DNA from 2 places in the Streptomyces sp. JLSY215 genome. Region 2 is predicted to be linked to the other one. Evidence: predicted binding sites of a transcription regulator. Region 2 holds the regulator's gene; the other holds the start of a gene.
The links. Region 2 encodes HrcA, which represses chaperone genes, less so after heat shock. Its sites were predicted from a motif close to TTNGCACTCNGNNNNNCNGAGTGCNAA; they were not measured.
Positions count from the first base shown of each region.

Region 1: a site for HrcA is predicted at 2,685-2,711, ahead of groL (chaperonin GroEL). Genes of this name have one in related genera too.

Region 1 is NZ_CM185022.1:5,122,967-5,128,217, reverse strand. Features, by position in the region: gene AC5677_RS23095 (DUF4352 domain-containing protein) at 98-727, shown strand; gene groL (chaperonin GroEL) at 898-2,520, opposite strand; gene AC5677_RS23085 (cold-shock protein) at 2,846-3,049, opposite strand; gene AC5677_RS23080 (MoaD/ThiS family protein) at 3,544-3,822, opposite strand; gene thrC (threonine synthase) at 3,877-5,160, opposite strand; SAM riboswitch class I at 5,178-5,251, opposite strand, start outside.
Region 2 is NZ_CM185022.1:2,885,258-2,890,508, forward strand. Features, by position in the region: gene AC5677_RS12970 (16S rRNA (uracil(1498)-N(3))-methyltransferase) at 1-169, opposite strand, end outside; gene AC5677_RS12975 (nitronate monooxygenase) at 166-1,254, opposite strand; gene dnaJ (molecular chaperone DnaJ) at 1,506-2,642, opposite strand; gene hrcA (heat-inducible transcriptional repressor HrcA) at 2,645-3,661, opposite strand; gene AC5677_RS12990 (MBL fold metallo-hydrolase) at 3,890-4,627, shown strand; gene AC5677_RS12995 (DUF3097 domain-containing protein) at 4,796-5,251, shown strand, end outside.

The DNA of each region.
Region 1 (5,251 bases), 2.2 Mb from region 2:
TTTGGTGACAGGAAAGACACCCTACGCATATCCACGGTCCGCAGAATTCCTCTGTCGCCACACGCGCCAGACCCACTGGCACATACGGGGGAATTCCATGCACCGCTCCATCACATCCGCCGCCGCGGCCGTCGTGCTCGCCACCACCCTTGTGGCGTGCGGGGGTCCGGACGGGGACAGCAGCAAGGCCGGGGCCACGAAGAGCGCCGCTCCCAGCGGCGCCGCGGCGCCCGGCGGCTCGCAGAGCCCGGACGCCGCGCCCAGCGGCAGCGCAACGCCGAGTAGCTTCAAGGTCGGTGACACCCTCTCGCTGGAGGGGGTGTCCGGTCAGGGTCCAACGAGCCGCGTCCAGGCCGATGTCACGCTGGCCAGGTACGAGGACAACGCCAAACCGTCGCTGGAAGCCTTCGCAGCCCCCGACGGGCAGCGCCTGGTCGCGACGCAGTTCACCATCCTCAGCACCGGCAACACCACCTACGACGACCCCGGCAACCTGGGGGCGAAGGTCATCGACTCGACCGGGAAGGTTTACCCCGGTAAGCCCGGTATCCCCACCGTCGGTGACTCCCTGGACCTCACCATGATCCTCCCGCCGGGCAAGAAGACCACCGGCTGGGTGATCTTCAACGTGCCGAAGGACGCGAAGATCACGAACGTGACGTACCAGATGGACTCGCTCCTGCAGACCAACGGAGAGCACACGGGCAGGTGGAGCCTCCACCCCTGAGGTGGTCTTCCGTTCCAGCGGGCAGGACCTCACCGGCACCGCCGCCGCCACGTACACGGAAGTCGCCGTACAACGCCACCGGGGCGGCACCTCTCCTTGCGGAGGGGTGCCGCCCCGGCGGACTTCTGGACGTGCGGCCCGGGAGGACCGGCAGTCTGATCCGGGAGGGATCAGAAGTCCATGTCACCGCCCGGCATGCCGCCCGGAGCGGCCGCGGCGGCCTTCTCCGGCTTGTCGGCGATGACGGCCTCGGTGGTGAGGAACAGCGCGGCGATGGAGGCGGCGTTCTGCAGGGCAGAGCGGGTCACCTTCGCCGGGTCGAGGATGCCCTCGGCGATCATGTCGACGTACTCGCCGGTGGCGGCGTTCAGACCGTGGCCGACGGCCAGGTTGCGCACCTTCTCCACGACGACGCCGCCCTCAAGACCACCGTTGACGGCGATCTGCTTGAGCGGGGCCTCCAGGGCGAGCTTCACGGCGTTGGCGCCGGTCGCCTCGTCACCGTCGAGCTCCAGCTTCTCGAAGACCGCGGAGGCCTGCAGCAGGGCGACGCCACCGCCGGCGACGATGCCCTCCTCGACGGCCGCCTTCGCGTTGCGAACGGCGTCCTCGATGCGGTGCTTGCGCTCCTTGAGCTCGACCTCGGTGGCGGCACCGGCCTTGATGACGGCCACGCCGCCGGCCAGCTTCGCCAGACGCTCCTGGAGCTTCTCGCGGTCGTAGTCCGAGTCGCTGTTCTCGATCTCGGCGCGGATCTGGTTGACGCGGCCCTGGACCTGGTCGCTGTCGCCGGCACCGTCGACGATGGTGGTCTCGTCCTTGGTGATGACGACCTTGCGGGCGCGGCCCAGCAGGTCGAGACCGGCGTTCTCCAGCTTGAGGCCGACCTCCTCGGAGATGACCGTGCCACCGGTGAGGATGGCGATGTCGCCGAGCATGGCCTTGCGGCGGTCACCGAAGCCCGGGGCCTTGACGGCGACGGACTTGAAGGTGCCACGGATCTTGTTGACGACCAGGGTCGACAGGGCCTCGCCCTCAACGTCCTCGGCGATGATCAGCAGCGGCTTGCCGGACTGCATGACCTTCTCGAGCAGCGGAAGGAGGTCCTTCACGTTGCCGATCTTGGAGTTGACGATCAGGATGTACGGGTCATCCAGGGCCGCCTCCATGCGCTCCATGTCGGTCGCGAAGTACGCCGAGATGTAGCCCTTGTCGAAGCGCATACCCTCGGTGAGCTCCAGCTCCAGACCGAAGGTCTGGGACTCCTCGACGGTGATGACGCCTTCCTTGCCGACCTTGTCCATGGCCTCGGCGATGAGCTCGCCGATCTGGGTGTCGGCGGCGGAGATGGAGGCGGTCGAAGCGATCTGCTCCTTGGTCTCCACGTCCTTGGCCTGCTCCAGCAGGGCGGCGGAGACGGCCTCGACGGCGCGCTCGATGCCGCGCTTGAGGGCCATCGGGTTGGCACCGGCGGCCACGTTGCGCAGACCCTCGCGCACCAGGGCCTGGGCCAGGACGGTCGCGGTCGTCGTGCCGTCACCGGCGACGTCGTCCGTCTTCTTCGCGACCTCCTTGACCAGCTCGGCGCCGATCTTCTCGTACGGGTCCTCGAGCTCGATCTCCTTGGCGATGGATACACCATCGTTGGTGATCGTGGGGGCGCCCCACTTCTTCTCGAGGACGACGTTGCGGCCCTTGGGGCCGAGGGTGACCTTGACGGCGTCGGCGAGCTGGTTCATCCCGCGCTCGAGACCGCGCCGTGCCTCCTCGTCGAACGCGATGATCTTGGCCATGTGAAGTGGTCCTCCCGGACATCGGGGTGGATTGCTCCGGACCGCGCTGGCGCCCGCGACGGACGGTCTGCTTGCCGTGTGGTTCCTTGCCCCACCCGGCCCGCGGACCTCACCGACCCGATCCTTGGTTATCACTCTCACCCGGAGAGTGCTAACGCCAATGATTAGCACTCGACCCCCTCGAGTGCAAGCGAGTCAGGGGGGAGTCTCATCCTTGGGCGGCGGTCGGGGCGAGCGCGTCCGGCGGCGTCTCACCGTGCATGCAAGAAGGTCCGCACCCCGCTCAGGGGTACGGACCTTCTCGACGCTGCAGTCGGCCGGCGCCTCAGGCGCTCACCCGGACCATGTCTGCCTGCGGCCCCTTCTGGCCCTGCGAGATCTCGAACTCGACCCGCTGACCCTCCTCAAGGGTGCGGTAGCCGTCCATCTGGATCGCGCTGTAGTGGACGAATACATCCGCACCACCGTCGACCGCGATGAAGCCGTACCCCTTCTCCGCGTTGAACCACTTGACGGTGCCCTGAGCCATGCCTAACTCCCCTATTACTGGCCCTTGCGCAGGACCGCACTCCGCGGACCCGGGTCAGACCTCACCCCGCGAAAGGCCCGTGGGGTGTGCGCCGGAACGCGTCGACCGCCGCTGAATGTATCTGCACCAATGCCCAGCGCAACAGGTCAATCGGACGAGAATTCCGGGGCCGAAGAATCGGTAATTATGCGGTGAAGTCGCGTTACGCCGGGGCAAGTCGGGCCGGGCATAGCTCACGTATCCGACAAATGCTGCACACACTTCGGGCACAACTCATCGCGATCACATATGCGTTGGGCACGCGCGCGGAGTTGTACGAGGGTCGTACGCGGGTTGTACGAGGGCTCATACGAAGAAGATCGCCCCCATGGTATCGCCTTTCGCGACATGGAATTGCCCCATCCGCTTTTAGGCGGATGGGGCAATTCTCGCCACTCAGACCAAGAGATGGCGCAAATCAGATCCCGGTGAGGAACGGGGGCCGACAGAAGGGGTCAGCAGCCTCCGGCCACCGCAGGAATGATGGAGACGCCCGCGCCGTCCGGCGTCGGCGTCTCCAGGCCCTGCTCGAAGCGGACGTCGTCGTCGTTGACGTAGACGTTCACGAACCGGCGCAGCTTGCCCGCGTCGTCCAGCACACGGGCCGCGATCCCGGTGTGGTTCTTCTCCAGGTCGGCGATCACCTCGGAGAGGGTCGCGCCCTCGGCGACGACCTCGGCCTCACCGTTGGTGTACGTGCGGAGGATGGTGGGGATGCGGACCTTCACGCTCATGGTTCTGCCTTCCAGCGACTGCGGGGTGCGGTTTCGGGGGTACGGGTCCGGGGCTCAGCCGGCCAGGCCGGCCGCGCGGAACGCGTCCAGGTCGGGCCGGATGGTGGCCGTGGGCCCGGATGCGACGGCGTCCAGAGTCTTGAGGCCGTCGCCGGTGTTGAGGATGACGGTGGTCAGGGCCGGGTCGAGCAGACCGTCCTCGATGAGCTTCTTGGTGACGCCGACGGTCACGCCGCCCGCGGTCTCCGCGAAGATCCCTTCCGTCCGCGCCAGCAGCTTGATGGCGTCCACGACCTGCTCGTCGTTGACATCCTCCACCGCACCGCCCGTACGGCGCGCGATGTCGAGCACGTACGGCCCGTCGGCCGGGTTGCCGATGGCCAGCGACTTGGCGATGGTGTTCGGCTTCTGGGGGCGTACGACGTCGTGCCCGGCCTTGAAGGCCGCCGACACCGGCGAGCAGCCCTCCGCCTGGGCGCCGAAGATCTTGTACGGCTTGTCCTCGACCAGGCCGAGGGCGATCAGCTCCTTCAGACCCTTGTCGATCTTCGTGAGCTGGGAGCCGGAGGCGATCGGAATGACGATCTGGTCCGGGAGCTGCCAGCCGAGCTGCTCGCAGATCTCGTACGCCAGCGTCTTGGAACCCTCGCCGTAGTAGGGGCGCAGGTTGACGTTGACGAAGCCCCAGCCCTCGCCGAGCGGGTCGCCGATGAGCTCCGAGCAGAAGCGGTTGACGTCGTCGTAATTGCCCTCGATGCCGACCAGGTCGCCGCCGTAGACCGCGGCCATGACGACCTTGCCGGCCTCCAGGTCGTGCGGGATGAAGACGCAGGACTTCAGGCCCGCCCGGCGGGCCGCGGCGCCGACCGCGCCCGCGAGGTTGCCGGTGGAGGAGCAGGAGAGGGTGGTGAAACCGAAGGCGCGGGCGGCCTCGACGGCGATCGCGACGACACGGTCCTTGAAGGAGTGCGTCGGGTTGCCGGAGTCGTCCTTGACGTACAGGCCGCCCGTGACGCCCAGCTCGGCGGCGAGGCGGTCGGCCTTGACGAGCTTGGTGAAGCCGGGATTGAGGTTCGGCTTGTCGGCGACGTCGGCGGGGACGGGCAGCAGCGGGGCGTAGCGCCAGATGTTGTTCGGTCCGGCCTCGATCCGCTTCTTCAGGCCCTCGGGATCGCCGCTCGGGAGGTCGTACGCCACTTCGAGCGGCCCGAAACATTCCTGGCACGCGAAGATCGGACCGAGGTCGAAGCGCTGTCCGCACTCGCGGCAGGAGAGGCCGACGGCCGGACCCAGAGCGACAGTGGAGGTGGTGGCGGTTTCGGTGACTTGCACAGCCATGGAGGCGAGGCCCTTTCTCCTCATCTTCCTCGCGACGCATCTCGCCACGAGACGGATTTGGCACCTTCCCTAGCCGGGAGCCTCGCGCGCG
Region 2 (5,251 bases):
CGACCGCGCCGTAGGCGCCGGTTCCGTGACCGTCCGTCAGCACGATCTCCTCGCCCACCCGCAGCCGCCGCACCGACACCGCGTGCCGGCCCTCCGGTCCCTCCAGGGTCAGCGTCCCGCCGGCCCGTACGTCCGCGAGCGAATCGACGAGAAACACCGGGGCCGTCATGCGGTGCCGTCCCCGGCCGGAAGGGCCAACGCGGCGCGGGCCGCGAGCAGTTCCGCCGCAAGGGTCTCGACGAGCCGCGCCGCGGGCAGCTCCCGGGCCAGCCGGTGCCCCTGCCCCGCCCAGAGGTTGAGCCCCTGTGCATCGCCCGCCTTGGCGGCGGCCTTGCGCACGGTGGACGTGAGGTAGTGGACCGCGGGGTAGGCGGCCGGAGCGTAGGGGCCGTGCTCGCGAAGGAAGCGGTTCACCAGCCCGCGGGCCGGCCGCCCGGAGAACGCCCGGGTCAACTCCGTATGCGTGAACAGGGGGTTGGTCAGCGCCTGCTTGTGCAGCGGGTTGGCGCCCGACTCGGGTGTGGCGAGGAATGCGGTACCCAGCTGGGCCATGGTCGCCCCGGCGGCCAGCACCGCCGCGATCTGCGCCCCGCGCATCAGCCCGCCGGCGGCGATCACCGGGATCTGCACGGCCTCACGGACCTGGCCGAGCAGAGCCAGCAGCCCCAGCCCCGCGCCGGTGCCGTCCAGGTAGGGATCGTCGCGGTGGGTGCCCTGGTGCCCGCCCGCCTCGATGCCCTGGACACACACCGCGTCCGCGCCCGACCACTGCGCGGCCTGCGCCTCGGCGGCCGTGGTGGCCGTGACGACGGTGTACGTACCGACCTTGGCGAAGGAGTCGAGGACGGCCCGCGAGGGGCAGCCGAAGGTGAACGACACCAACGGCACCGGGTCCTCCCGCAGGATCGCGAGCTTGGCCTCATAGCCGTCGTCGCTGGGTCCGTCGGTGTCGCCGAGTTCGGTCTCGTACCAGGCGGCCTCGCCGGCGAGCTGCTCGCGGTAGACGTCGACGGCGGCGGGGTCGGCCAGAGAGGGCTGCGGCATGAAGAGATTGACGCCGAAGGGCCGGTCGGTCAGCGACCGCAGCTGTTTGATCTCCTGGTACATGCCGTCGGCGGTTTTGTATCCGGCAGCGAGAAAGCCGAGACCTCCGGCGCCGCAGACGGCGGCGGCCAGCTCGGGTCCGGAACCGCCTCCCGCCATCGGAGCCTGCACGATCGGGTAACGGCAGAGATCGGTCAGTGCGGTGGGCATGAGCACATCGTGTCACGGCGCCGCGCCGAGCCTCCAATCAGGGGCTCGGCGCGGGTGGGTGCACCTAAGGGGTGGTCAAACGCATCCCGTAGGGGACGCGGGCGCCCCCTGTGGGCCACAACGCGGTGGGGCCCAGGGGGTATTCCGCCTTACCGCCCGTTGAACGCATCCTTCAGCCGCGAGAAGAGCCCCTGCTGCCCCGGCTGACCGCGCCCACCGGGGGACAACCCCCGAACCCCCGGCCGACTCGCCTACCGCCCGTTGAACGCATCCTTCAGGCGCGAGAAGAGCCCCTGCTGCCCCGGCTGGAACTGGCCCGTCGGGCGCTCCTCGCCGCGGAGCTTGGCCAGCCGGCGCACCAGCTCCTCCTGCTCGGGGTCGAGCTTGGTGGGCGTCTGCACCTCGACATGGACGATCAGGTCGCCGCGGCCGCCGCCGCGCAGATGGGTCACACCGCGCTGGTGCAGCGGGATCGACTGGCCGGACTGGGTACCGGGCCGGACATCGATCTCCTCCACCCCGTCGAGCGTCTCCAGCGGGCATTTCGTGCCCAGTGCCGCCGCTGTCATGGGGATGGTGACCGTGCAGTGGAGATCGTCGCCGCGCCGCTGGAAGACCGGGTGCGCCAGCTCATGGATCTCGACGTAGAGGTCGCCGGCCGGGCCGCCACCGGGGCCGACCTCGCCCTCGCCCGCGAGCTGGATCCGCGTGCCGTTGTCGACACCGGCGGGGATCTTGACCGTCAGCGTCCGCCGCGACCGGATCCGGCCGTCGCCCGCGCACTCGGGGCACGGCGTCGGCACGACCGTACCGAAGCCCTGGCACTGCGGGCACGGCCGCGAGGTCATGACCTGGCCGAGGAAGGACCGGGTGACCTGCGAGACCTCACCGCGGCCGCGGCACATGTCACAGGTCTGCGCGGAGGTGCCGGGCGCCGCGCCCTCGCCGGTGCACGTCGTACAGACGATGGCGGTGTCGACCTGGATGTCCTTGGTCGTACCGAAGGCCGCTTCGTTCAGCTCGATGTCGAGCCGGATCATGGCGTCCTGGCCGCGGCGGGTGCGCGAGCGCGGGCCGCGCTGCGAGGCCGTGCCGAAGAAGGCGTCCATGATGTCGGAGAAGTTGCCGAAGCCGGCGCCGAAGCCGCCCGCGCCACCGCCGCCGCCCGACTGCGAGAGCGGGTCGCCGCCGAGGTCGTAGACCTGCTTCTTCTGCGGGTCCGACAAGACCTCGTAAGCGGCGTTGATCTCCTTGAACCGCTCCTGGGTCTTCGGGTCCGGGTTCACGTCCGGGTGCAGCTCGCGCGCCAGCCGACGGAAGGCCTTCTTGATCTGGTCCTGCGAGGCATCGCGACTGACGCCGAGAACCGAGTAGTAATCCGTGGCCACTTTTACGACTCCGCGAGGATTTGTCCGACGTAACGTGCCACTGCGCGTACCGCTCCCATCGTTCCGGGGTAGTCCATGCGGGTCGGTCCGACCACGCCGAGTTTGGCGACTGCCTCGTCGCCCGAACCGTAACCGACCGCGACGACCGATGTGGACGTCAGGCCTTCGTGGGCATTCTCATGCCCGATACGTACGGTCATGCCCGAGTCCTTGGCCTCCCCGAGCAGCTTGAGCAGCACCACATGCTCCTCAAGGGCCTCCAGGACCGGGCGGATGGTCAGGGGAAAGTCGTGCCCGAAGCGCGTGAGATTGGCGGTTCCGCCGATCATCAGCCGCTCTTCGGTCTCCTCCACCAGAGTTTCCAGCAACACCGACAGCACTGTCGAGACCGTGCCGCGGTCGTCCTGCTCGAAGGACTCCGGGAGATCCTGCACCAACTGCGGCACATCCGCGAACCGGCGCCCCACCACCCGGCTGTTGAGCCGCGCCCGCAGATCCGCGAGCGACGCCTCGCCGAACGGCGCCTGGCAGTCGATCAGCCGCTGCTCGACCCGTCCGGTGTCCGTGATCAGTACGAGCATGAGGCGGGCCGGGGCCAGCGCCAGCAGCTCGACATGGCGGACCGTGGACCGGGTCAGGGACGGGTACTGCACGACCGCCACCTGGCGGGTCAGCTGCGCCAGCAGCCGGACCGTACGGCCGACGACGTCGTCGAGGTCGACGGCGCCGTCGAGGAAATTCTGGATGGCCCGCCGCTCCGGGGAGGACAGCGGCTTGACGCCCGCCAGCTTGTCGACGAAGAGACGGTAGCCCTTGTCGGTGGGGATCCGGCCGGCGCTGGTGTGCGGCTGGGCGATGAAGCCCTCGTCCTCCAGCGCCGCCATGTCGTTGCGGACGGTGGCCGGGGAGACGCCCAGCTGATGGCGTTCGGTGAGCGCCTTGGAGCCGACCGGCTCCTCCGTCCCGACATAGTCCTGGACGATGGCGCGCAGCACTTCGAGCCTGCGTTCACTGAGCATCCTGCGCACCTCCAGTCCAGCCGTGTGGCCGTCTCGTCACTCCTGGCACTCGCACGGGCCGAGTGCCAGACCCGGAAGCCAGTGTACGGCCGGGTAGCACAGCTGCGGCAAGAGCGACCGCAATGATCAGCTGCCAAAGCGCCGCCCGATGACCGTGATCGGCCGTTGTGGCCGGTCCGTGAGGCGTTCCGTCGGGCAACGCTATCGCGATGGAGCTAGCGTCTCGGTATGCGCACTGCTTGGGAAGAGGCCGGGTGGGAACGGCTCGGTGAAGGCGTTGCCCGCCGCCGGATGCCGGGTTGGGACGAAACGATCGGCGTGATCGCCGGATCGGCCGGGGTGATGATCGTCGATACCGGCGCGTCCCTCCGCGACGGCGCCGATCTGCGCCGGGCGATCCGCGGTGTGCTGGGCCGGGAAGTGACGCATATCGCGCTCACCCACCCGCATTTCGATCACGTCATGGGCACCGCCGCCTTCGCGGGCGTCGAGGTGTTCGGCGCGGCCGGGATGGCCGATCTGCTCCGGCGCGACCGGGACGAGCTGCGGCGGGACGCGGTACGGCACGGCGTCGACCCGGAGGCGGCCGCGGAGGCCGCGGATCTGCTGGTCAGCCCGCATCACCACGTCCACGGCGAACTGACCGTCGACCTCGGCGACCGGCAGGTGCTGCTCGCCAATGTCGGCCCCGGCCACACCGCCCACGACCTGGCCGTCCTCGTACCGGGCCGGGGCGGCACCCCCGAGATCGTCTTCTGCGGCGATCTGGTCGAGGAGTCGGGCGAACCGAGCGCCGGCCTCGACTCGCTGCCCCAGCAGTGGCCGGCGGCCCTGGACCGGCTGCTGGCCCTGGGCGGCGAGGACGCGGTGTACGTACCGGGGCACGGGGCGGTCGTGGACGCCCGCTTCGTGCACGCCCAGCGGGACGCCCTGGCCATCCGCTTCGGCGTCGACCCGCTCTCCTGACAGCACTTCTTGCCCGCCCCTCACGAGAACGGGACCCTTACGCCGCCATGCGCGGCAAGCGGTACGGCCCGGACCTCACCCCGCCCTGACCGCATCCCCCGGGGACAACCCCCGGACCCCCGGCCGACCCCCACACCACACCACCCCGCAGAGAACAGGCCCACCCCGATGCACAGCAGGCGCTACAGCCCCGACCTCACCCCGCCCTGGAAGAAGCAGCGGCCCGCTCCCGAGGTACCGGCCGAGCCCGACCTCGTCGTCGAGGAGGTCACCACCGGCTTCTGCGGTGCCGTGATCCGCTGCGAGAAGACCGCCGAGGGCCCGGTCGTCACCCTTGAGGACCGCTTCGGAAAGCACCGGGTCTTCCCGATGACGCCGCGCGGCTTCCTTCTGGAGGGCCGCGTCGTCACCCTCGTACGGCCCCAGGGCCGCCCGGCGCCGGCCGGTCCGGCCCGTACCGCGTCCGGCTCACTCGCCGTGCCCGGCGCCCCCGCCCGGGTGGCGCGCGCCGGGCGCATTTATGTGGAGGGGCGGCACGACGCGGAGCTGGTCGAGCGGGTGTGGGGGGACGATCTGCGCATCGAGGGCGTGGTCGTGGAGTACCTGGAGGGGATCGACGACCTG